Regions from separate parts of the Pseudolabrys sp. FHR47 genome, predicted to be linked through region 1. Evidence: predicted binding sites of a transcription regulator. Region 1 holds the regulator's gene; the other holds the start of a gene.
What was found. Region 1 encodes LexA, which represses DNA repair genes until DNA is damaged. Its sites were predicted from a motif close to TGTTCNNNNTGTGTTCNG; they were not measured.

Region 1 (11,491 bases):
AGCGGCGAAGCGCTTTGTTCTTGAACCTCGGAGCCGGATGGAACGGTGCCTGGGGAAGGACGGCATCCGGCTTTTCATTTCGGTAGCCCATCCGTGTGTGCGCTGCAAGATCGGGCAGGCGCATGGGCTGCCCGGCATATGGGCATGAAAGGCGTGAGCAAAAGATTGACGCGGCGTAAAAAAGCCGTCCGGCCCGTATGGCGGTTCAAGCCGCCGCTTGTTCGCGCAGCCGCGCCAGGCTCTCGATGCGGCCGAGTACGGCGAGCACGTCGAAAATCGGCGGCGAGGTAGTCTTGCCCGTCAGCGCCGCGCGCAGGGGCTGTGCCACGGCGCCGAGCTTGACCGAGGCGGTTTCGGCAAAGCCGCGTATGACGGCCTCGATCGCCGGACCATTCCAGTCGGTGACCTTTTCGAGCGCCGGCACCAGCCGGGCGAGCAGGGACCGCGCCTCGGGGGTCAGCAAGGCCTTGGCCTGATCGGTGATCTCCAGCGGCCGGTCGGCCCACAGGAAACGAGATGCCTCAAAGAGTTCGATCAGGGTCTTGGCGCGCTCCTTCAGACCCGGCATGGCGCGCTGCAGCTTCTCCCGGAGGTCGGCCGTCAGTTTGCCGGCTAAGACATCTCCCCCGGCAATATGCGGCAGCAGGTCCTCCAGCGCCTTGATGAGATCGGCGTCGGGCGTCGAGCGGATGTAGTGGCCGTTGAGGTTTTCCAGCTTGGCGAAGTCAAACCGCGCGGGCGAGCGTCCGATGGCCGGCAGGTCGAAGGCGGCGACCATTTCCTCGGGCGTGAAGATTTCCTGATCGCCATGCGACCAGCCGAGCCGGACGAGGTAGTTGCGCATGGCCGCCGGCAGGTAGCCCATGGCCCGGTAGGCATCGACTCCCAGCGCGCCATGTCGCTTCGACAGCTTGGAGCCGTCCGGCCCGTGGATCAGTGGAATATGCGACATGACTGGGACCGACCAGCCGAGCGCCTCGTAGATCTGCTTCTGGCGAGCGGCATTGGTCAGATGGTCGTCACCGCGGATGATGTGGGTAACCCCCATGTCGTGGTCGTCGACCACGACGGCGAGCATGTAGGTCGGCGTGCCGTCCGAACGCAGCAGCACCAGGTCGTCGAGATCGGAATTCTGCCAGACGACGCGGCCCTGCACCTGGTCCTCGACCACGGTCTCGCCGGAAAGCGGCGCCTTGAGCCGGATGACCGGCTTGATGCCGGCCGGGGCTTCCGAGGCGTCGCGGTCGCGCCACAGGCCGTTGTAGAGCTTGGAGCGGCCTTCCTTGCGCGCGGCTTCGCGCATGGCCGTCAGTTCCTCGGGCGAGGCGTAGCAGCGATAGGCGCGGCCCTGCGCCAGCAACTGCTCGACGACCTCGCGGTGGCGGGCGGCGCGGGAGAACTGGAAGACAGGCTCGCCGTCCCAGGTCAGGCCGAGCCAGCTCAGACCGTCGATGATGGCGGCGATCGCCGCATCGGTCGAGCGTTCGCGATCGGTGTCCTCGATTCGCAGCAGCATCTTGCCGCCGCAATGCCGCGCATAAAGCCAGTTGAACAGAGCCGTGCGGGCGCCGCCGATATGGAGGAAGCCGGTCGGAGAGGGCGCAAAACGGGTGACTACGGGGGCGTTCATCGCGCGCCCTCTACCACAGGTTTGGCCAACGGTGCCAAGGCATTTGACATAACGGTTACGGCCACGTCATTGGGAGCGCTGGGCCGTCCCGGACGGGGTGCCGCGCGGCGGATTTTTCAGGTTCAGAGAGCAGCATGGCGAGCGACGACAAGGTGCCGGGAGAATTGGTGGCGGCAGGCGAAGAAGGCGCGGGACGCGACTTCATTCGCGACATCGTGGCGGGCGACCTTGGCGCCGGCAAGATCGCGGAGGTGGTGACCCGCTTCCCGCCGGAGCCGAACGGCTACCTGCACATCGGTCATGCCAAGTCGATTTGTCTGAATTTCGGCATCGCCGAGGAATTCGGCGGCCGCTGCCACCTGCGTTTCGACGACACCAACCCGGCCAAGGAGGAGCAGGAATACATCGACGCCATCGAGCGCGATGTGCGCTGGCTCGGTTTCGACTGGGGCAAGCACCTCTATTTCGCCTCGGATTATTTCGACCGCCTTTATGGCTGGGCCGTCGACCTCATCAAGGCCGGCAAGGCCTATGTCGACGACCAGTCCCAGGAGGAGATGCGTCTGGCCCGCGGTACCCTGACCGAACCCGGCAAGAACTCACCGTTCCGCGACCGTTCCGTCGAAGAGAACCTCGACCTGTTCTCGCGCATGAAAGCGGGTGAGTTCCCCAATGGCGCACGCGTGCTGCGCGCCAAGATCGACATGGCCTCCGGCAACATCAACCTGCGCGACCCGGTGCTCTATCGCATCATCCACGCGCATCACCCGCGCACCGGCGACACCTGGAAAATCTATCCGTCCTACGATTTCGCCCACGGCCAGTCCGACGCCATCGAAGGCATCACCCATTCGGTCTGCACGCTCGAATTCGAGGATCACCGGCCGCTCTATGACTGGTTCATCCAGAACCTGCCGGTGCCGTCGCAGCCGCATCAGTACGAGTTCGCGCGGCTCAATATCACTTATACGCTGCTGTCGAAGCGTATCCTCAACGGTCTCGTCAAAGGCGGGCACGTCTCGGGCTGGGACGATCCGCGCATGCCGACCATTGCCGGCCTGCGCCGCCGCGGCGTGCCGCCGGAAGCCATCCGCGATTTCATCAAGCGCGTCGGCGTCGCCAAGGCCAACTCGACCGTCGACCTCACCATGTTCGACTTCTCGATCCGCGAGGTGCTCAACCGCACGGCGCCGCGCCGCATGGCGGTGCTGCGGCCTTTGAAGGTCGTGATCGAGAACTATCCGGAAGGCGAGGGCGAGGAGATCGAGGCCGTCAATCACCCTGACGACGCGGCGCAGGGCTCGCGCAAACTCAAGTTCACGCGCGAACTCTACATCGAGCGTGACGACTTCATGGAAGTGCCCGAGAAGAAGTTCTTTCGCATGGCGCCGGGCCGCGAGGTGCGCCTGCGCTATGCCTATTTCGTCACCTGCAAGGAAGTGGTGAAGGACGCGGCCGGCAACGTCACTGAGCTGCGATGCACCTACGATCCGGCATCGAAGGGCGGCAATTCGCCGGACGGCCGCAAGGTCAAGGCGACCATCCACTGGGTGTCGGCCGAGCATGCCGTGCCGGCGGAGCTGCGGCTTTACAATCAGCTCTTCACCGATCCCGCGCCCAGCGCCGATCCCGAGACCTTTGCCAAGGGCATCAATCCGCAGTCGCTGGAAGTCTTGAGCGATGCGCGTCTCGAGCCGGCACTGGCGGAAGCCAAACCCGGCGAAGCGATCCAGTTTGAGCGGCAGGGCTATTTCGTGCTCGACCGCGACAGCGCGCCCGGCAAGCTCGTGTTCAACCGCACCATCGGTCTGCGCGACACCTACGCCAAGGATGTGGCGAAGGGGTAGGTGTGGCCCGATAGGCGGCTAAGTACGCTTTCCCCGAGAACGTTCACAACCGTTCCCCTAATCTGCAACCCATGGCTGCGATAGCCTGATCCCGGTTGTGCCGGGGGGCGTTGCGTGGCCAGTCCGCCAAAAAGCCGTTCGAAAGCGATTGCAGCAGGTCTCGCCGCCGCCGCCGGCCGCCGTGCCGGCGTCTGGCCGGGCTGGCTCGATGCCTTCAGCGAAAAAGCCGGCAAAGTTCTGGCGTCCTGGACCGCCGCCGAAGTGGCACCGGGCCGTCTGCTGCCTTGGTTGCCGGTTGCGTTCGGCACCGGCATCGCTGCGTACTTTGCCGCCGATCGCGAACCGGCCTGGTGGGCTGCGTCGGGACTTTGTATGGCGACGCTTGCGATCGCCTATGCGGCGCGCAAGCATCCCTTTGGTTTTCCGCTGACGCTGGGGCTTGCCGCTTTCGCAGCCGGCTTCGGTATCGCGACACTCAACACCGCACGCATCGACCATCCGATCCTGCGCAGCGCGACCTGGAGCGCGCAGGTGTCGGGCTTCGTCGAGATTCGCGAGGAGCGGGCCAAGAGCGACCGCATCGTCGTGCGGGTTCACAAATTTGAGGCACCGCGCATCACGGAAATACCGGAGCGGGTACGCGTCTCGGTAAGAAAGAGCACGGCGCCGGCGGTGGGTACGTTCGTGGCGTTCAAGACATATCTGGCGCCGCCCCTCGAGCCCCTGCGACCCGGCGGCTACGACTTCGCGCGCGATCTCTATTTTCAAAAGATCGGCGCCTCCGGCTATGTGCTTGGCCGTGTTCGCCAAGAAGCTGCGCCCGTGAAGCCTGGTTTGTGGCTGTCCTATGCAACTTTCTTCGACGGCCTGCGTGACAGCATGGACAACCGAATTCGTGCGATTCTGCCGGGCGATCGCGGCTCGATCGCCTCGGCGCTGATCACCGGCACGCGCGATGCGATATCGCCCGCTGTCAACGACGCCATGTACGTCTCAAGCCTGGCGCATGTGTTGTCGATCTCCGGCTATCACATGGCGGTGGTCGCCGGCATGGTGTTCTTTGTCATCCGCGCCGTGCTGGCGCTGGTTTCGTCGCTGGCGCTGACGCGACCTATCAAGAAATGGGCGGCGCTTGGCGCGCTCGGGGCGGCAACGTTCTATCTGATGTTGTCCGGTGCCGAAGTGGCCACCCAGCGCTCCTACATCATGGTCGCCATCGTGCTCGTTGGCATTATGGCCGATCGTCCGGCGATCACATTCCGCACCCTGACGGTGGCGGCGCTGATTGTCATGGCGCTGACGCCGCAAGCTCTGGTGCATCCGAGCTTCCAGATGTCGTTTGCCGCAACGCTCGCCTTGGTCGCGCTCTATCAGACCTCGCTGCGCTGGCAGGCGGGCGCCGACAGCCCGCTCGCGGCACGCATTGCGCTGTGGGGCGGGCGAGAAATCGCCGCACTGATCCTTGCCTCGCTGGTGGCCGGTTTAGCGACCACGCCGTTCGCTGCCTTCCACTTTCACCGCATCGCGCCTTACGGCGTCATCGCCAACCTTCTGGCCATGCCGGTCGTGTCGGTGGTGGTGATGCCCATGGGCATTGCCGGCGCGCTGACCATGCCGTTCGGCTTCGATGCCGTGTTCTGGAAGCTCATGGGCCTCGGCCTCGACTGGATGATCGCGGTCGCGCTCTGGGTGACGCAATTGCCCGGCGCGGTGGGGCCGATGCCGGCCTTCGGCGTCGGGCCGCTGCTTCTGGTGACGCTGGGCTTGCTGCTGCTCTGTCTGCTGCGCTCGCCACTGCGCTGGAGCGGTGCGGCCTGTGTCGTCGTCTCCGCGGTCTGGGCGCTGGCGACGCCGCAGCCGGATGTCTTGATTGCCGGCGACGGCCAGACCGCGGCCGTGCGTGGCGCGTCCGGACATCTGGTTTTCCTGCAGCGTGGCCGCGACAGCTTCGCGGTCAAGGAATGGCTCTCGGCCGATGGCGACATGCGCGGCACCGATGGTACGAAACCGGATGATGGCGTTCGCTGCGACGCCATTGGCTGCACGGCGACATTGCGCGATGGGCGCACCGTGGCCTTCGCGTCGTCTGTCGAGGCTTTTGCCGAAGACTGTGCGCGCGCCACTGTGGTCCTGTCTTCGCGGACGGCGCCCCGCGCTTGCGAGGCCATGCTCATCGACCGGCCGGCCTGGCAGCGCCATGGCGCTGCGGCGCTCTACGTCAAAGGCGACAGTTTCGATATGGAAGTGGCGCGGCCAGTAACGCAGGACCGGCCATGGGCGAGAGCGCGCAAGGTCCCGGCGGCCGATGCCTCAACGCAAAACATCCGACGCAATGCGCCGGATGCCACGCCGCGAACGGAAGATCTGGAAGCGGGGGATTGAGGCTGTCATTCCGGGGCGCGGCCTTTTGGCCGCGAACCCGGAATCCATAATCCCGGTCAGTGTGTATGGATTCCGGGCTCGCGCTTTCAGCGCGCCCCGGAATGACCGAGCTAATACCTTCTGAACATCGCCACCAACTTGCCCTGGATGCGCACACGATTGGGCGGCAGGATACGCACCTCATAGGAGGCGTTGGCGGGCTCCAAGGCGATCGAGGCGCCGCGGCGGCGGAAACGCTTCAGGGTGGCTTCCTCGTCGTCAATCAGCGCCACCACGATGTCACCAGTATCGGCGGCCTCGGAGCGGCGGATGAGGGCAATGTCGCCGTCGAGAATGCCGGCGTCGATCATCGAGTCGCCGCGCACTTCCAGCGCGAAATGTTCGCCGGTCGAGAGCAACTCCGGCGGCATGTTGATGACATGGCTGCGCTGCTGGATCGCCTCGATCGGCGTACCGGCGGCGATGCGGCCCATGACCGGTACCGAGATCGGCCGCGCCGCGTCGTCTTCCGTGACCACGGGGCGCGCCTTGCCGAGATTGCCCTCGATGACGCTCGGGTTGAACCCACGCACGCGGCCGTTGCCGCCGCCGAGACCGTGCTGGACCGAGTCCGGCAGCTTGATCACCTCGATGGCGCGGGCGCGGTTGGCGAGGCGCCGGATGAAGCCGCGCTCTTCCAGCGCGGTGATCAGGCGGTGGATGCCGGACTTGGAGCGCAAATCCAGCGCATCCTTCATTTCGTCGAAGGAGGGCGGCACGCCGGTTTCGGTCAGCCGCTCGTGGATGAACCGCAGGAGTTCGAATTGTTTGCGCGTCAGCATCGTGGGTCTCCCGGTCGCGGCCGATCCCGCAAAGCCTGATTGGCGCGGAATCATCCGAAACAAAGCATGAACGGACACTATCTGTTCGATATGTGTTCCGCAACCACTTAATTTGGCGTGAACAAGTCGAGAGGCCGCTAAAACCCGAACTTAAGGATGCGGCAGCGGCTGCCGGCCTTAGCCGCAGGGGCTTGCGGCTCCCGAATCAACAGGCAACCGGCCTGCGAGAGTGGTGCCATCAGGGAACTATCCTGATTCTGGACCGGCGTCGCGATCGGACCATCGGGGCCGGACTCCAGCGTGGCGCGCAGATAGTCGGCGCGGTCGTCATTGGCTGGAAGATCGCGGCCAAGGATGGCGGATTCCGGCGGCGTCTCGATGTCGCTGCGGCCGGAAAGCTTGCGCAGCAGCGGCAGCAGAAACAGGAAGGCGCAGACGTAGGACGACACCGGATTGCCCGGCACACCGAGCACATGCATGGCGCCGAGCCGGCCGTGCATCATCGGCCGGCCGGGGCGCAGCGCGACCCGCCAGAATGACAGATCGAGGCCTTCGGCCTTCAGCGCCTTCTGCACCAAGTCATGGTCGCCGACCGAAGCGCCGCCACTGGTGAGCAGCACATCGACCTTGGCTTCGCGCGCCTTTCGAATGCGGCCGCCGATGTCATCGAGCGTATCGCGGGCGACGCCGAGATCGATCACCTCGGCGCCGGCGGCGCGTGCCAGCGCTGTGAGTGCGAAGCCGTTGGAATAGACGATCTGGCCGGGGCCGAGCTCACTGCCGGGCATGACCAGTTCATCGCCAGTGCCGAGCACCGCGACGACGGGCCGGCGATGAACGCGCAGCCGCGGGTGGTTCATGGCGGCCGCGAGCATCAGGTCGCGATCGGTCAGCGCCCGGCCTTTCTCAAGCAGGACCTCGCTTTGTTTGAAATCGATGCCGGCGTAGCGGACATTGCGGCCTTTGATGGCGGTCTTCTCGACCGTGACCTTGTCGCCGTCGCGGCGGGTAAGCTCCTGGATGACGACGGTGTCGGCGCCATCGGGGAGTACGCCGCCAGTGAAGATGCGCGCAGCTTGGCCCGTCTCGACGAGGCCGGCGAAAGGATGGCCGGCGGCGACTTCACCGATCACCGTCAGCGTCGCCGGCGGTGTGGCGATGTCCTCGGCGCGCACCGCGTAGCCGTCCATCGCCGACACGTCGGCCGGAGGCTGGGTGCGCAGCGCGGTGACATCCTCTGCCAGCACGCGGCCCTGGGCGTCGCTCAGGGCGACCTCTTCGATGCCCAGCGGCTGGGTATCGGCCAACACCCGCGCCAAGGCCTCGGAGACCGGCATGAGGGGCATTGTTACGCTTCCGCCTTGTAGGGGCCTGACTTGCCGCCGGTCTTTTCCAAGAGGCGGATGCCCTCGATGCGCATCGATTTTTCGATGGCTTTGGCCATGTCGTAGATGGTCAGGCAAGCGATCGACACCGCCGTCAGCGCCTCCATCTCGACGCCGGTCTTGCCGGTGACCTTGACGGTCGCCTGCACCAGGAAACCTGGGAAGCTGTGCTCGGGGAAGATATCGACCGTCACTTTGGTGATCGGCAGCGGGTGACAGAGCGGGATCAGGCCATGGGTATGTTTGGCCGCCATAATGCCGGCGAGACGGGCGGCGCCGAGGACATCGCCCTTCATCGCATTGCCGGCGATGACGGTGTCGAGCGTCTCCTTGCGCATGATGACGCGGCCCTCGGCCACAGCAACGCGCTCAGTCGGCGCCTTGGCCGAGACGTCGACCATGTTGGCCTGGCCGGTCCGATCGATATGGCTGAGCTTTGGCTTCGCGGTGACCTTGGCAGGTTTCCTGGCGGCCTTCGCTTTCGCCATCGTTCTACTCCGCGGCGGCGTGGCTGGGGCGGGCGAGCAAGGCGCGGGTGGCGGCGGCGACGTCGGCCTGCCGCATCAGGCTTTCGCCGATCAGGAAGGTCGAGATGCCGACGGTTTCCAGCCGGGCGAGGTCGGCGGGCGTGAAGATCCCGCTCTCGCCGACGATGACGCGGTCCTTGGGCACGAGAGGCGCGAGGCGCTCGCTGACCGTGAGGGAGGTTTCGAAGGTGCGCAGGTCGCGGTTGTTGATGCCGATCAGGCGTGATTTCAGCTTGAGGGCGCGCTCCAGCTCATCTTCTGCATGAACTTCAACAAGAATGTCCATGCCATATGAAAAAGCTGCGCTTTCCAGTTCTGCGGCGGCGCCGTCATCGAGGCATGCCATGATGATCAGAATGCAGTCCGCGCCCCAGGCCCGCGCCTCGGCGCACTGGTAGGGCTCGAACATGAAGTCCTTGCGCAGCGCCGGCAGCGTGGTCGCCTCGCGGGCGGCGGTGAGGAACTCAGGCTTGCCCTGGAAGCTCGGCGCGTCCGTCAAAACCGAAAGGCAGGTCGCGCCGCCGGCCTCATAGGCCTTGGCGAGTGCGGGCGGGTCGAAATCCGGCCGGATCAGCCCCTTGGACGGGCTCGCCTTCTTGATCTCGGCGATCAGCGCGTAGTCGCCGGCGGCGATCCGCATCTCGATGGCGCGCTGGAAGCCGCGCGGCGCGGGCAGGGCTTTGGCCTGCGCCTCGAGGTCGGCCAGTGAGCGCACGCGCTTGGCCGCCGCGATTTCCTCGCGCTTGTAGGCTTCGATCTTCTTCAGGATATCGGCCAAGTGGAATTACTCCTCCGTGGCGCAGGATACCGCAATCAGGCGGTCAAGCCGACCCTCGGCTTCGCCGGAATCGATCGACTGCGCCGCCATCGCCGCGCCTTCCTTGAGGTCCTTGGCCTTGCCGGCGACGATGAGTCCCGCCGCGGCATTGAGAATGGCGACGTCGCGGAACGGCCCCGGCTTGCCCTTGAGTACATCGAGCAACGCCTTGGCATTGGTGTCGGCATCGCCGCCCTTGAGCGCGTCCGGCTTGGAGCGCGACAGGCCGGCGTCCTCCGGCGTGATCTCGAAGGTGCGGATCTTGCCGCCCTTGAGTTCCGCAACCGTGGTCGGGCCCGCGGTGGTGATCTCATCGAGGCCGTCGGAGCCATGCACCACCCAGATGCTCTCGGAGCCGAGATTGTTCAGCACCTGCGCCATCGGCTCGACCCAGTGCTTGGAGAAGGTGCCGATCATCTGCCGCTTCACCGAGGCCGGGTTCGACAGCGGTCCGAGCAGGTTGAAAATGGTGCGGGTACCGAGCTCGACGCGGGTCGGGCCGACATTCTTCATCGCCGGGTGATGCGACGGCGCAAACATGAAGCCGATGCCGGCTTTGGCGACGCATTTGCCAACCTGCTCGGGCGTCAGGTCGATCTTGACGCCGAGCGCCATCAGCACATCGGCCGAGCCGGATTTCGATGACAGCGCGCGGTTGCCGTGCTTGGCGACCGGCACACCGGCGCCGGCCAGCACGAAAGCGGCGCAGGTCGAAATGTTGTAGGAGCCGGAAGCATCACCGCCCGTGCCGACGATATCGACCGCATCGGCGGGCGCTTTCACGCCGAGCATCTTGGCGCGCATCGTCGTCACCGCGCCGGTGATCTCATCAACCGTTTCACCGCGCACGCGCAGCGCCATCAAAAGACCGCCCATCTGCGAGGGCGTCGCTTCCCCCGACATCATGCGGTCGAAGGCACTGGCCGCTTCGTCGCGGGAGAGGCTGGCGCCGGTTGCGACCTTGGCAATCAGCGATTTGAATTCGTCGGCCACGGTCGTCTCCTCAACTCGCCAGATGCGCCGGCTCGCGCGTGGCGCCGGGCGAGGCCGTCGTGCGGCCCTGTTTCTTGTTCCAGGCGGCAGCCAGCTCCAGGAAATTGCGGAGCATCAGATGGCCGTGCTCGGACGCGATGCTTTCGGGATGAAACTGCACGCCATGCAGCGGCAGCGACGTATGCGCCATGCCCATGACGAGGCCGTCGGCGGTCTGCGCATTGACGCGCAATTCGGCCGGCATCGAGCCGCGCTCGACAATGAGCGAGTGATAGCGCGTCGCCTTGAACGGGCCGTTGATGCCGCGGAAGACGCCCGTGGCGTCGTGGCTGATCTCGGAGACCTTGCCATGCACCATCTGCGGCGCGCGGATAACTTTGCCGCCGAACACCTGGCCCATGGCCTGGTGGCCGAGACAGACGCCGAACATCGGGATGGTCGGCGCGGCGGTCTTGATGAGGTCAAGACAGATGCCGGCCTCGTTCGGCGTGCAGGGGCCGGGGGAGAGCACGATGCCTTCCGGCGCCATCGCCATCACCTGATCGACCGTGATCTTGTCGTTCCGATGGACGACGACGTCCGCCCCCAGCCCACCCAGGTAATGGACGAGGTTGAAGGTGAAGCTGTCGTAATTGTCGATCAGGACGATCATCGGGGTCGGACTTCGTGGCGGTCCAAGGTCTTAAGACCCGCTCGGAGGGGGGTCAAGGATGGCGCCCGTTCGGCCTCATCCCTTATGGATCGGGTCGATCCAGGCGACGTTTTCCGGCTTTTCGGCCGGCTCGATGTCGAGATTGACCACCACGGCCTCGTTATCGGAGCGGACGAGCACGCATTCCAGCACCTCGTCGGGGCTGGCATTGATCTCCTGATGCGGCACGAAAGGCGGCACGTAGATGAAATCGCCCGGACCGGCTTCGGCGGTGAATTCCAGGTGCTCGCCCCAGCGCATGCGCGCCTTGCCGCGAATGACGTAGATCACGCTCTCGAGTTCGCCGTGATGGTGCGCGCCAGTCTTGGCGTTGGGATGAATGGAGACGGTACCGGCCCAGAGCTTCTGCGCGCCGACACGGGCGGCGTTGATCGCCG
Region 2 (11,491 bases), 1.4 Mb from region 1:
GCCATGGTATGCTCAGCGACCGCGACGTCGCCATAGCCCTTGATGATGTGAACTTTGATGCCACGCTCGTTCAGCTCGGCGATGTTCATGTAGCTGGCCGCGCCGGTGCCCAGGAACACGATGTGCTTGAGCTGCTTGCAGCGCTCGACCAGGTCGGTCGGCATATAGGAGTGGTCGTCGATGGCGATGTCGTAGCCGGCGATGACCAGCGGCAGTTCCTCCTTCTTGAACGGCGTCATGTTGACGTCGATCGGCGGATCGTCAGGGCGCAAGACCTGCTCCCAGACCGGCCCAAGCTGGTCGTTGCAATCGAAAAAGATGGATTTCATGGCTTAAACCGTCGTGGAGGGAGAGCGGAGGATACGGCGTTGACGGCCCCGCAGGCAAAGAATAAATGCGGCGGGCGCGAACGGCCGGGGGTGGGCCGGCCGCGCCGAAGCCTGAAGGCCTGGCCGGACGGATTCGGGATGTCTTGACGAGCCGTCCAGGCTCGAAAGTGTGAGTGATTTCGGGGCATGAGTAATAATCGCAAGGCCGTTTGTGTGGTCGGCTGGCCGGCCGGCCATTCGCGCTCGCCTCTCATCCACCAGTACTGGATGAAGAAGCACGGCGTCGACGCGGAGTATCGCAAGGAGGCGATCCCGCCCGAGCAATTCGCCGATTTCATCACGCATCTGCGCGAGCGCGGCTATGTCGGCTGCAACGTCACGGTGCCGCACAAGCAGGCGGCGATGGAACTGACGGTCGCGGACGATCGCGCCAAGGCGGTCGGCGCGGCCAATACCTTGTGGTTCGACGGCGACAAACTGCGCTCGACCAACACCGATGTCGAAGGCTTTCTCGCCAATCTCGATCAGATGACACCGGGCTGGGACCGCGGGCTTGAGAGCGCGGTGGTGCTCGGGGCCGGCGGCGGTGCGCGCGCCGTTGTCTATGCGCTGATCCAGCGCGAGGTGCAACGCATCCATATCGTCAACCGCTCGCCGGAACGCGCCGAGGGTTTGCGCGCGCGGTTCGGTTCGCGTGTCAACGTGGCGCAATGGGGAGAAATGACCGGCTTGCTCGGCGGCGCCGGGCTTCTGGTCAACACGACGTCGCTCGGCATGGTCGGACAGCCGCAGATCGACATCAACCTGCGTTGTCCGATGTCGATGGTGGTGGCGGATCTTGTTTATGTACCGCTCGAGACCAAGCTCCTGGCCGCGGCGCGCGACAAGGGTCTGCGGGTTGCCGACGGGCTCGGTATGCTGCTGCATCAGGCGGTGCGCGGTTTTGAACTGTGGTTTGGTGTGAAGCCCGAGGTGACGCCGGATTTGCGCAAGCTGATCGAGGAAGACCTGGCGCCGCATGCGGAGCCGAAGCCGGCGGCGCCGGTGAAAACGACGAAACCGCGGGCGCCGAAGAAGACGCGCGGTTAGCGCGCCTTCCGTGCCACGGCGGTGCGAGCGGACGCACTGCGGAGCGGGATATGCGCCGACCCGGGCGCGTGCACGCCGAGGTCGGCGGCGAGTTCCGGCATCTCACAAATGAGCCGCTCGAGGCGACTTTCGCGGCCGCCGTTGCGGCGCGCCTCGCGCATTTCCTCGACCGGGCGTCGTACTTCGTCGGCCCGGACGAGGCTGTCGATATCGGCGCCCTGTTCGGCGAGCCGCGCCAGCAGAAAGGTGAGATCCTGGATTTCGTCGGCGACGACGTGGATGACGCCCGACTCCGATTGTACGCGGCCGGTCACCGAGACATAGCGCGCGCCGAGCACGATCGGCCGCACGCGCTCAAACACTTTGGGCCAGACAATGACATTGGCGACGCTGGTTTCGTCCTCCAGCGTCATGAACACCACGCCCTTGGCCGAGCCCGGCCGCTGCCGGCAGGTGACAAGGCCGGAAATGGCGATGCGTGCGCCGGTCTTGATGGTGCGCAGGGCTTCGTTGGGCTGGACGTTACGCGCGGACAGATCGGTGCGCAGGAACGAAGCCGGATGCGCGCGCAGCGACAAGCGCAGAAAGCGGTAGTCGTTGACGACTTCCTCGCCGAGCGGCATCGGGGGGAGGTTTATTTCGGGTTCGCGGAATCTTTCTTCCCTCTCACCGCTTGCGGGGAGAGGGTGGCGAGCAGCAACGCTGCGAGCCGGGTGAGGGGGATCAGACGGTCGGTGTAGACCCCCACCCCGACCGCCTTCGGCGGTCGACCCTCCCCACAAGGGGGAGGGTGAAGACGCAAACAGCGGCAAGTCATCATTCTGATCGCCGACGCGGCCGAGTGCTTTGGCCGCCCACAGCGCATCGCGGCGGTTGAGCCCGAGCGATGAGAAGGCGTCGGCATCGGCGAGGCGTTCCAGCACGCGCGTGTGCAGGCCCGTGCGTAGCCAAAGATCGCGGACGGAGTCGTAGTTCTTCTTTCCCTCCCCCCATGCGCACTTGCGCGCGGCGGGGAGGGTCGGCAGCAAAGCTGCCGGGGTGGGGGGCGCTTCTTCTGGCGCATTGCCTGAAAACTGCCCCCCACCCCCGACCCCTCCCCACCGCTCCGCTTCGCTTCGCGGGGGAGGGGAGAAATACGCTTCGCCATGATCAGCTTTGCATCGTCCTCGCTCATGCCCTTGATCTCACGCAGGCCAAGACGGATGGCGCAGGCGGTTCGGATGTCGTCGCGCATGTCGTTGTGCGCGGGAAAGAGATGTTTGGCGGCGACCGCACCGGGCTCGAGTGTCGAATCCCAATCGGAATAATTGATGTCGGGCGGTCGCACCTCGACACCGTGCTCGCGTGCGTCGCGCACGATCTGCGACGACGCATAGAAACCCATCGGCTGTGCATTGAGCAGCGCGGCGGCGAAGACGTCCGGATAATGACATTTGAGCCAGGCCGAGGCATAGACCAGCAGCGCGAAGCTTGCGGCATGGCTTTCCGGGAAACCGTATTCGCCAAAGCCTTCGATCTGGCTGAAACAGCGTTCGGCGAAATCGCGTTCGTAGCCCTTTGTCAGCATGCCCTTGACCATCTTGTCGCGGAACGTGCCGATAGTGCCGGTGCGCTTGAAGGTGGCCATGGCGCGCCGCAGATTGTCGGCTTCGCCGGGCGTGAAACCGCCGGCGACAATGGCGATATTCATCGCCTGCTCCTGAAACAGCGGCACGCCAAGCGTTCTTGACAGGATATTTTCGAGTTCCTTTGAGGGATAAGCGACAGCCTCCTTGCTTTCCCGACGGCGAAGATAAGGATGGACCATATCGCCCTGAATCGGGCCGGGGCGGACGATCGCGACTTCGATGACGAGGTCGTAGAACTTTTTCGGCTTGAGCCGTGGCAGCATGCTCATCTGCGCGCGGCTTTCGACCTGGAACACGCCGAGTGAATCGGCGCGGCTGAGCATGCGGTAGACGGCGGGATCCTCTGGCGGGACGGTGGCGAGCCTTTTGCCTGGCGGTGTCGCTTCCGGATAATGCCGCTCCATCAGGTCGAATGCCTTGCGGATGCAGGACAGCATGCCGAGGCCGAGCACATCGACCTTGAGGATGCCCAGCGTGTCGAGGTCATCTTTGTCCCATTCGACGAAGGTGCGATCGTCCATCGCGGCATTGCCGATCGGCACCACTTCGTCGAGCCGGCTGCGTGTGATGACGAAGCCGCCGACATGCTGCGATAAGTGACGCGGGAAACCGGAAATCTCCTGCGCCAGTGCCGTCACCTGCTTCATGCGGAAACTGTCCGGATCGAGCCCGGTGCGCCTGACGCTCGCTTCCGACACGTCGCCACCGCCGCCGCCCCAGATCGACGACGACAAGGCGCTGATCGTGTCTTCGCTCAGGCCGAAGGCCTTGCCGACCTCGCGGATCGCCGAGCGGCCGCGATAACAGATGACGGTGCCGGCAATGCCGGCGCGGTCGCGTGTGTATTTCTTGTAGATGTACTGGATGACCTCCTCGCGCCGTTCGTGCTCGAAATCGACATCGATATCGGGCGGTTCGTGCCGCTCGGTGGAGATGAAGCGCTCGAACAGAAGATCGTTCTTGTAAGGATCGACCTCGGTAATGCCGAGACAGAAGCACACCGTGGAATTAGCCGCCGAGCCGCGGCCCTGGCAGAGGATGTTCTTCGAGCGCGCATATTGCACGATGTCATAAACGGTCAGGAAGTATGGCGCATATTTCTTTTCCGCGATGAGGGTGAGTTCATGATCGAGGAGGGCCTTTACTTTGTCCGGTATGCCCTGTGGATAGCGGGTCTTCACCGCTTCCTCATGCGCAAGATGGACGAGCGCGGATTGCGCATCGGGAAAGCCGACAATGGCTTCGTCGGGATATTCGTATTTGAGCTCGTCGAGCGAGAAGGTCAGTGCGTCCGACAGGTGCAGCGTTTCTTCGATGGCCTCCGGCGTGTCGCGGAATAGCTGCATCATTTCCGCGGGGGCTTTGAGAAAACGTTCGGCATTCACGGCGAGGCGGCGGCCGGCGCGATCGATGGTCGTCTTCTCGCGGATACAGGTCAGAATGTCGGCGAGCTGGCGGCGGTCGGGATGATGATAATGCACATCGTTGACGGCGATCAGCGGCACCTGCGTTTCATTCGCCAGCGCCTTTAGCCGCGCGAGCCGGGCGCGGTCCTGTCCGCGATACAGCATGGTGGCAGCGAGTCGCACGCGGCCGGGCGCGATGGAGCGAAGGGCAGCGATTGCTTCCTTTGCTTTTTGGCCCGGCATCACCACCAGTTCCAGTCCGAACGCATGCGCGATCAGATCGTCGAGCGTAAGGACGCAGTCGCCTTTTTGGGCGCGCTTATTGCCGACCGTGAGCAAACGTGTCAGCCGGCCCCAGGCGGCGCGGTCGCGCGGATAAGCGAGGATGTCCGGTGTGCCGTCGACAAAGACCAGCCGCGCGCCGGGGTGATAGCGCAGCGCCAGGCTCCGGTCGCGTTTGACGGTGTGGGGGCGCACGACGCCGGCCACCGTGTTGCTGTCGCAGACGCCGATGCCCGATAGCCCGATCGCCTGCGCCTGCAGCATCAGTTCCTCGGGATGAGAGGCACCGCGCAGGAAGGAGAAGTTGGTCGCAGTGGCGAATTCGACGTAACGCATGACTGTTCGCCGTCATTCCGGTCGCGCCGGAATGAGCGCTTACCCAAACATCCCGTGCACGAACCACGACGGCGGCGCGGTGCCGGGGACGAGATCGCGATAGAGCCCGGCGCGGAACAGCCAGAAGCGATGGCCGCTTCTGTCCTCGACGCGGAAGTAGTCGCGGGCGCGGTTGCCGGCGGGTGATGTCTCGATGTTTTCTTCCTGCCACCATGCGCCTTCGATGCGTTCGGGGCCTTCGGCGGCGACGATGTCGTGCAGCGCGCGTCGCCATTTGAAGCGCAAGGGCGGGCCGTCCGGCACTTCGGCGACGGCTTCGATCGGCTCCGGCCTCGCCAGCAGCCGCAGCGGCCGCGGCGCGAGCTCAACGGCGCTGCGATGGCGGTTGTATGCGGCCCAGCCGTCGTCTTTCACTGTCATCTGCGCGGGCAAGGTGACCGACGCGAGTTCGGGAATATGACTGTCCTGCGCCACGGCGCGACGAACGCGCTGCGCCCCAAGCCGTGCGCTCAGGCGATCGACCAACCGCACCAGCTCGCCGGCATCCTCCGCCGAGCCCAGGCCGATCTGCTCGGCCGGCGCCGGCTCGGCGATCAGCACCGACAGCCGTGCCATGTCGAAGCCGAAGCCGGGATCGAGTTCGTCGGCGATGGTGACGAGCCGCTCGGCAAACAGCGCGCGTATGTCGGCGGCATCGCGCAGCGGCCGCGCGGTGCCCGCGGCGATGCGGCGTAGCGCGCCGTCGGTGCGGAACAAGGTCAGTTCGATACGGCGGGCGCCGTCGCCGTGTCGCTCCAGCGTCATCGACAGACGCGCCGCCAGTTTCTGGACGGTGCCGAGCACGTCTTCCTCGCGCGCGATCGGTTCGTAGAAACGCTCCTCGGCGACGTAAGGCGCCACTGGCAAACGTGGTGTCAACGGTTCGTGCTCGCGGCCCAAAGCGCGGTCGAGCTGGCGCAGCAATCCGGCGCCGAAGCGCGCGGTGAGCGGCGAGCGCGGCATGTCGATGATGTCGCCGATCGTTTTCAGACCGACGCGGCCGAGCGAAGCGACGACCGGCGGCGGCAGGCGCAGCGCGTCAAGTGGTAGCGGCGCTAGCAAGTCGCGCTCCTCGCCATTGGCATAGGTATCGGGCTGGCCGTCATGCGCTGCCGCCCAGGCGGCGCCGATGGTGCCGGCGATGGCGACGCGATAGGCAAAGCCGGCTTGCGTCAGGCGGCGGCCGAGATCGGCGACCAGTTCGCGTTCGCCGCCATAAAGATGCGCGCAACCGGAAATGTCGAGCAGCAAGCCATCCGGCGCGTCGCAGGCGACAAGTGGCGTGTAGCGCAGGCACCAGTCGGCGATGCTCTCGAGCAATTCGCCATCGGCGCGCGCGTCTTCTGGCACGACATCGAGCGCGGGATGCATGGCGCGCGCCTGCGCCAGCGCCATGCCGGCAAACAGGCCGAGTTGTTCGGCGGCTTCGTTGATGGCGATCAGCACATCGGCATTGCCGCGTTTGCCGGCAACGACGAGGGGTAAGCCTTCATGCGGAACAGGAGTGGTTTCACGCAACCTTCTGATGCGGTCGGTGGCGAAGCGGGGCAGCCACAGGCTCAGCATGCGTGGCGAGGACGAAACGGTCATCGGGATTTCTCCATTCCAGAATCCAGGAGGCGGACGGGCCGCGTCGATTGCGGGTGAGATGAACGGCAAAGCGCGGCGCGCCGAATTCGCGGTGACCCGGAGCGGCGGAAGGCGCCGCTTGTACGGTCCATCGCGTCGCAGCGGTGGAGGCGTCATGCGCAGGCTGTGCGCGCAGGAGGAGGGCGAGGGCGCCGCTATCGCCCGCGGCGAGCGACAGCCGCCGCACCGCGACGGCATCGAGTGGGCCGTTGCGCATTTCGCCGAGCACAACGCCGACAGCGCGGCAGTGCAGGGCTTCTTCCATTGCCGCCATCAACTCATGCCGATGAGCGGCCGAAACGATGACAAGCCGCTTAGGCGACAGCCCGAAGGCCTCGAGGGCGGCGCCATAAGGCACGCCACTCTCGGCCAGTGCCATGTCCTCGGCGATCCAGACGAGATGCTTGTTGCCGCCGGCGAGGGCCGCCAGCCCCAACGTAAAACCGGTGGCCGCCGGCAGGTGCGCTTCGCCAGCGGCGGCGATTTCGTGCAGCGCGCCGCGCAGAAGACCGCCACCGAGGACGTCGTCCACGGCGCTCACATCCAGCGGCAGCACCGCCGGACCCTCGGCGAGGCCGGCTGGTTTCTGCAAGCGGGTGAGCTGCTGGCGCAGCGCGTCGAGCATCATTAAGCCTTTGAAGAAGCGTACCTATCCGTTGGAGAGCCAACGGATAGGCCGAACCTTATGTTCACTATTTGTTCTAGTTTGCCGAAGGTGGCGGGGAGCGTCAAGCCGCAAGGAATGGGGGCGCCCTTCGGGTTGAGGGCCAGCGCTGGCGTCCGGGAACCGCCCCGCCCGTCGCAGCGGAAGACTGGCTGGAATTCAGGCTACGCCGGACATTTCTGCGCTACGATCTCGATCCGACCGACCCTGCCGACTCCGGCGTCGCAGATTTCCCGGTCGAGACTTCGCACACCGGGCACTCGAAGATTCGAAATTCTCGACCCCGTCCTTCACGCGTAATCCGGCGTAGCCACATGCGCGATCCGCATTGTTCGCAGGTCGGCCTGTCGAGTTCCAGAGAATTGGCGCGATGGGTCTGTGTCGTTGGCATCAGTGCGTTCCTTCCTGCTGGTCGTCAGGCAAGAGCGCACATTGTCTCTCAGCCACCGGCGCCCAAGCCTACGCCGTGCCGGTGATAAAATTAATGTAGTGCATTCTGGAGAGAGCGGAAGTGCCAAATGACGTGCAGTTACTATTTTAGGCAACGCTGGCGGTTCAGCACTCAATGATACGAAGTGCTGCCGGTAGATGAGCGATTGTTGCGCGGAGTCGATGGTTCAATAGTAGCAATTTGCGGATATTGGAACCACTGCAGCCCGCCTTGCAATTGACGGAAGGGCCCGGCAGCCTGAGCTGCCGGACTGAACGGAGCGTATCATGAGCCTCGCTGACGAACGTTTCGAGCAGATGTTTCCGGTTCTCGACCCGGTTCAGGTTGAGATCATGGCGCGCTTTGCCAGCGCGCCGGCACAGACATTCGCGCCGGGCGAGCCGATCTTCGAAACCGGCCAGCGCGATGTACCGGCGCACCTGATCCTCGAGGGCGCGCTTGAGATCGTACGCCGCGATGGTCTGCACCGTTTCGCATCGGTGATTTCACATGGCCCCGGCCAATTTTCCGGCGAGGTCAGCCAGTTGAGCGGCCGTGGCAGTATCCCGTCGGGCCGTGCCGGACCGAACGGCCTGACGGCGCTGCCGTTCGACGCTGCCCATATCCGCGCTCTGATGGTTGGCTCCGCCGAAATCGGTGAGATCGTCATGCGCGCCTTCATTTTGCGCCGTGTGGCATTGATCCAGGCCGAAGGCGCCGGGTCGCTGTTGATCGGCCATCCGAACATGCCGGAGGTCGTCCGCCTACAGGGATTCCTGTCGCGCAACGGCTATCCCTGCATGGTGATGAACGTCGAAACCGACGCCGACGCCCGCGACGCGGTCGAGCGCTTCGGCATCCGTGACGACGAACTGCCACTGATGATCTGCCCGAACGGCAAGCTGCTGAAGCGGCCGAGCGATGCGGAAGCCGGTGCCTGCCTTGGCATCACGCCGGAGCTCGATCACGGCAAGGTCTATGACGTCGCCGTGGTTGGCGCCGGGCCCGCAGGCTTGGCGGCCGCCGTGTACGGCGCATCCGAAGGCCTGTCGATGATCGTGCTCGACACCCGTGCCTTCGGCGGCCAGGCCGGCGCCTCGGCGCGCATCGAGAACTATCTCGGCTTCCCGACCGGTATTTCCGGCATGGCGCTGGCCGGCCGCGCTTTCAACCAGGCACAAAAATTCGGCGCCGAGATCGCCATCCCGTTGTCGGTCGAGAAGCTCGATTGCGGCGACGCCGATTGCGCCGCGCGCAAGCCGTTCAAGCTCGAACTCACCGATGGTCGCGGCACCTTGCTCGCGCGCACCGTCATCGTCGCCTCCGGCGCGCGCTACCGCCGGCCGGCGATCCACAATCTATCGGATTTCGACAATAATGGCATTTCCTTCTGGGCCTCGCCGATCGAAGCCAAGTTATGCGAGGGCGAGGAGGTGGCGCTGATCGGCGGCGGCAATTCGGCGGGTCAGGCTGTCGTTTTCCTGGCGCCGAAGGTAAAGCATCTGCATCTCATCGTGCGCCGCCCGCTCGAAGCGACGATGTCGAAATATCTCATCGACCGTATCCAGGCGCTGCCGAACGTGTCGCTGCATGTCGGCAAGGAGATCGTGTCGCTGGACGGCGATGCATCCGGTCTGCGCGGTGCCACCTTCCGCGAAATCCGCAGTGGTACCGAGAAGTCGCTGCCGCTGCGCCACCTGTTCCTGTTCATCGGCGCCGACCCAAATGCCGACTGGTTGGAAGGTTGTGTCGCGACAGACGGCAAGGGCTTCGTGATCACCGGCGCCGAATTCGACCGCGCCACGGCACGGCCGCCGCATCCGCTCGAGACCAGCGTGCCCGGCGTTTTCGCCATCGGCGATGTGCGCGCCGGCTCGACCAAGCGCGTCGGCGCGGCGATCGGCGAGGGCGCCGCGGTGGTGTCGCAGATCCATCAGGTGCTGGCGCTGGCCGACGAGCCGATGCCCCAGGCGGCGGAGTGATTATCCCCGCCAGGTCGGATGCCGCGGCGGCACGTAATCCTTGAAGTCGTCGAATTCCTTCCACCGCGGCTCCGGCGGGTCGCACTTGGGTTGCGGCGTGTAGAGCGAAGGTCCCGTCATCTGCATCTCGGGAATATAGCGTGGACAGTTCGGGAAAATGGCGCGCGCTTGCACCCGGACGATGAGCTGCGCGCCGACCGTTTCGGCGAGCAGGGGGTCGTCGTGCAGGACGCGCGCGCTGCCATTGACGCGGAGCCGCTTTGGCTTGTCATGCAGGGCGATGAACAGCAGCCCGACATTGGCATTGACCAGAAGATTGCCGAGGCTCTTGAACATGCCGTTACCGTCATAGTCCGGAAACGCCAGCTCGGAGTCGCCCGTCACCCGCACGAAGCCGGGCATGCCGCCCTTGAACGAGCAGTCGGGGCGGCCGTCGGCGTCGACGGTCGCGATAAAGAAATACGGACAGCTCTCGATGTATGCCTTGTCGTCGGCGGTGAAAGCCGTCCGCGTCAGCTTTTCCTCGAGCCGGTCGGCGATGCGGCGGCTGGCGAAACGGTCCTGGAGTTGCCGGTTGCCGTCATGGAACATGATGCTCACTGCGACACCTCGTTCGGTTAGGATTTGACGATCGATTCCTTTCAGTCATTCACCACCGTTCGCGCGGCGACGGAGGCGCCTTGAGTCCATCAAGCGCCTAGAAAAACGATGCGAGAAACGCCGCCGCCTCGTCCGAAAGGCCGACGATCTTATTGGTGGCCTGCCGGCAAAACTGAAATTGAGTTCTGTCTGCGGTTTGCCGTCGTCCCAATCTGTAAACGGCTTGAGGTCGGCGCGGCCCAGCGGACGTTTCACCAGCGCGGTGCGCTTCACCTCAATGCTGACGCGCGGCGTCTGCCGCTCGATGCCGCGCTTCTTGGCTACCGCCTTGGTAGCGGTGACGACGCCGCGTGCCACCAGCCCGGCGCCGCCCTCGTTTTCGCTGGCGAACAGGAAAATCTCGTCGCCCGCGGCAATCAGCTTGCCGCCATACATAGTCTTCTGCGCGGTGAACGAAAACGTCTTGGCGCGCGGATCCGAAATTTCGGCCTTGATTGCGTAAGCCATCGGCCGTCACTCCCCGCCGACATGCCTCTTGCGGATGCCGCGCACCAGCAGCCAGATCATGAGCATTGCGACCGGCACGAACAAGGCCGTGGCGAAGGTGGTGTCGACATGCAGGCCCTTGGCATGCGCACCCTCGACGACATAGTGAAACAGGCCGACGACATAATAGCTCACCGCGGCCACCGACAGGCCCTCGACCGTGGTCTGCAGCCGCAATTGCAGGCGCGTGCGCTCGTTCATCGACTTGAGCAGATCGCGGTTTTGCCGCTCCAGTTCGACGTCGACCCGCGTGCGCAGCAGGTTCGCGGCGCGCGCCAGCCGCTGCGACAAGGTCGCCTGCCGGTCCTCGGTGGCGACGCAGGTGCGCATGGCTGGTGCCAGACGCCGCGCCAGAAACGAACTCCAGGTCGGATAGATACTCGCCTTGCGCTCGCCGATGGTTTCGAGCCGCAGCCGTACGATCTCGTTATAGGCGCGGCTCGCGCCGAAGCGATAATGGCTGGCGCCAGCGCCGGCTTCGAGTTCGGCTGCGAGCGCGGTCAGTTCATTGAGCAGGCGCTGGTTGTCGGG

Region 2: the regulator LexA is predicted to act here: its motif matches at 7,425-7,442, upstream of E8Q40_RS18330 (ImuA family protein).

The regions. Positions count from the first base shown of each region.
Region 1 covers NZ_CP039740.1:2,352,604-2,364,094, forward strand. The annotation lists gene gltX (glutamate--tRNA ligase) at 206-1,630, opposite strand; gene E8Q40_RS11635 (glutamine--tRNA ligase/YqeY domain fusion protein) at 1,765-3,477, shown strand; gene E8Q40_RS11640 (ComEC/Rec2 family competence protein) at 3,592-5,859, shown strand; gene lexA (transcriptional repressor LexA) at 5,970-6,680, opposite strand; gene glp (gephyrin-like molybdotransferase Glp) at 6,818-8,026, opposite strand; gene moaC (cyclic pyranopterin monophosphate synthase MoaC) at 8,029-8,553, opposite strand; gene trpC (indole-3-glycerol phosphate synthase TrpC) at 8,558-9,370, opposite strand; gene trpD (anthranilate phosphoribosyltransferase) at 9,377-10,402, opposite strand; gene E8Q40_RS11670 (aminodeoxychorismate/anthranilate synthase component II) at 10,413-11,054, opposite strand; gene E8Q40_RS11675 (cupin domain-containing protein) at 11,130-11,491, opposite strand, start outside.
Region 2 covers NZ_CP039740.1:3,748,356-3,759,846, reverse strand. The annotation lists gene E8Q40_RS18355 (2-hydroxyacid dehydrogenase) at 1-329, opposite strand, end outside; gene E8Q40_RS18350 (shikimate dehydrogenase) at 516-1,418, shown strand; gene E8Q40_RS22290 (OB-fold nucleic acid binding domain-containing protein) at 1,415-2,041, opposite strand; partial or broken gene E8Q40_RS22440 (hypothetical protein) at 2,336-2,446, opposite strand; partial or broken gene E8Q40_RS18340 (error-prone DNA polymerase) at 2,554-5,070, opposite strand; gene E8Q40_RS18335 (DNA polymerase Y family protein) at 5,110-6,699, opposite strand; gene E8Q40_RS18330 (ImuA family protein) at 6,620-7,363, opposite strand; gene E8Q40_RS18325 (FAD-dependent oxidoreductase) at 8,120-9,814, shown strand; gene E8Q40_RS18320 (pyridoxamine 5'-phosphate oxidase family protein) at 9,815-10,405, opposite strand; gene E8Q40_RS18315 (hypothetical protein) at 10,460-10,849, opposite strand; gene E8Q40_RS18310 (DUF3422 family protein) at 10,928-11,491, opposite strand, start outside.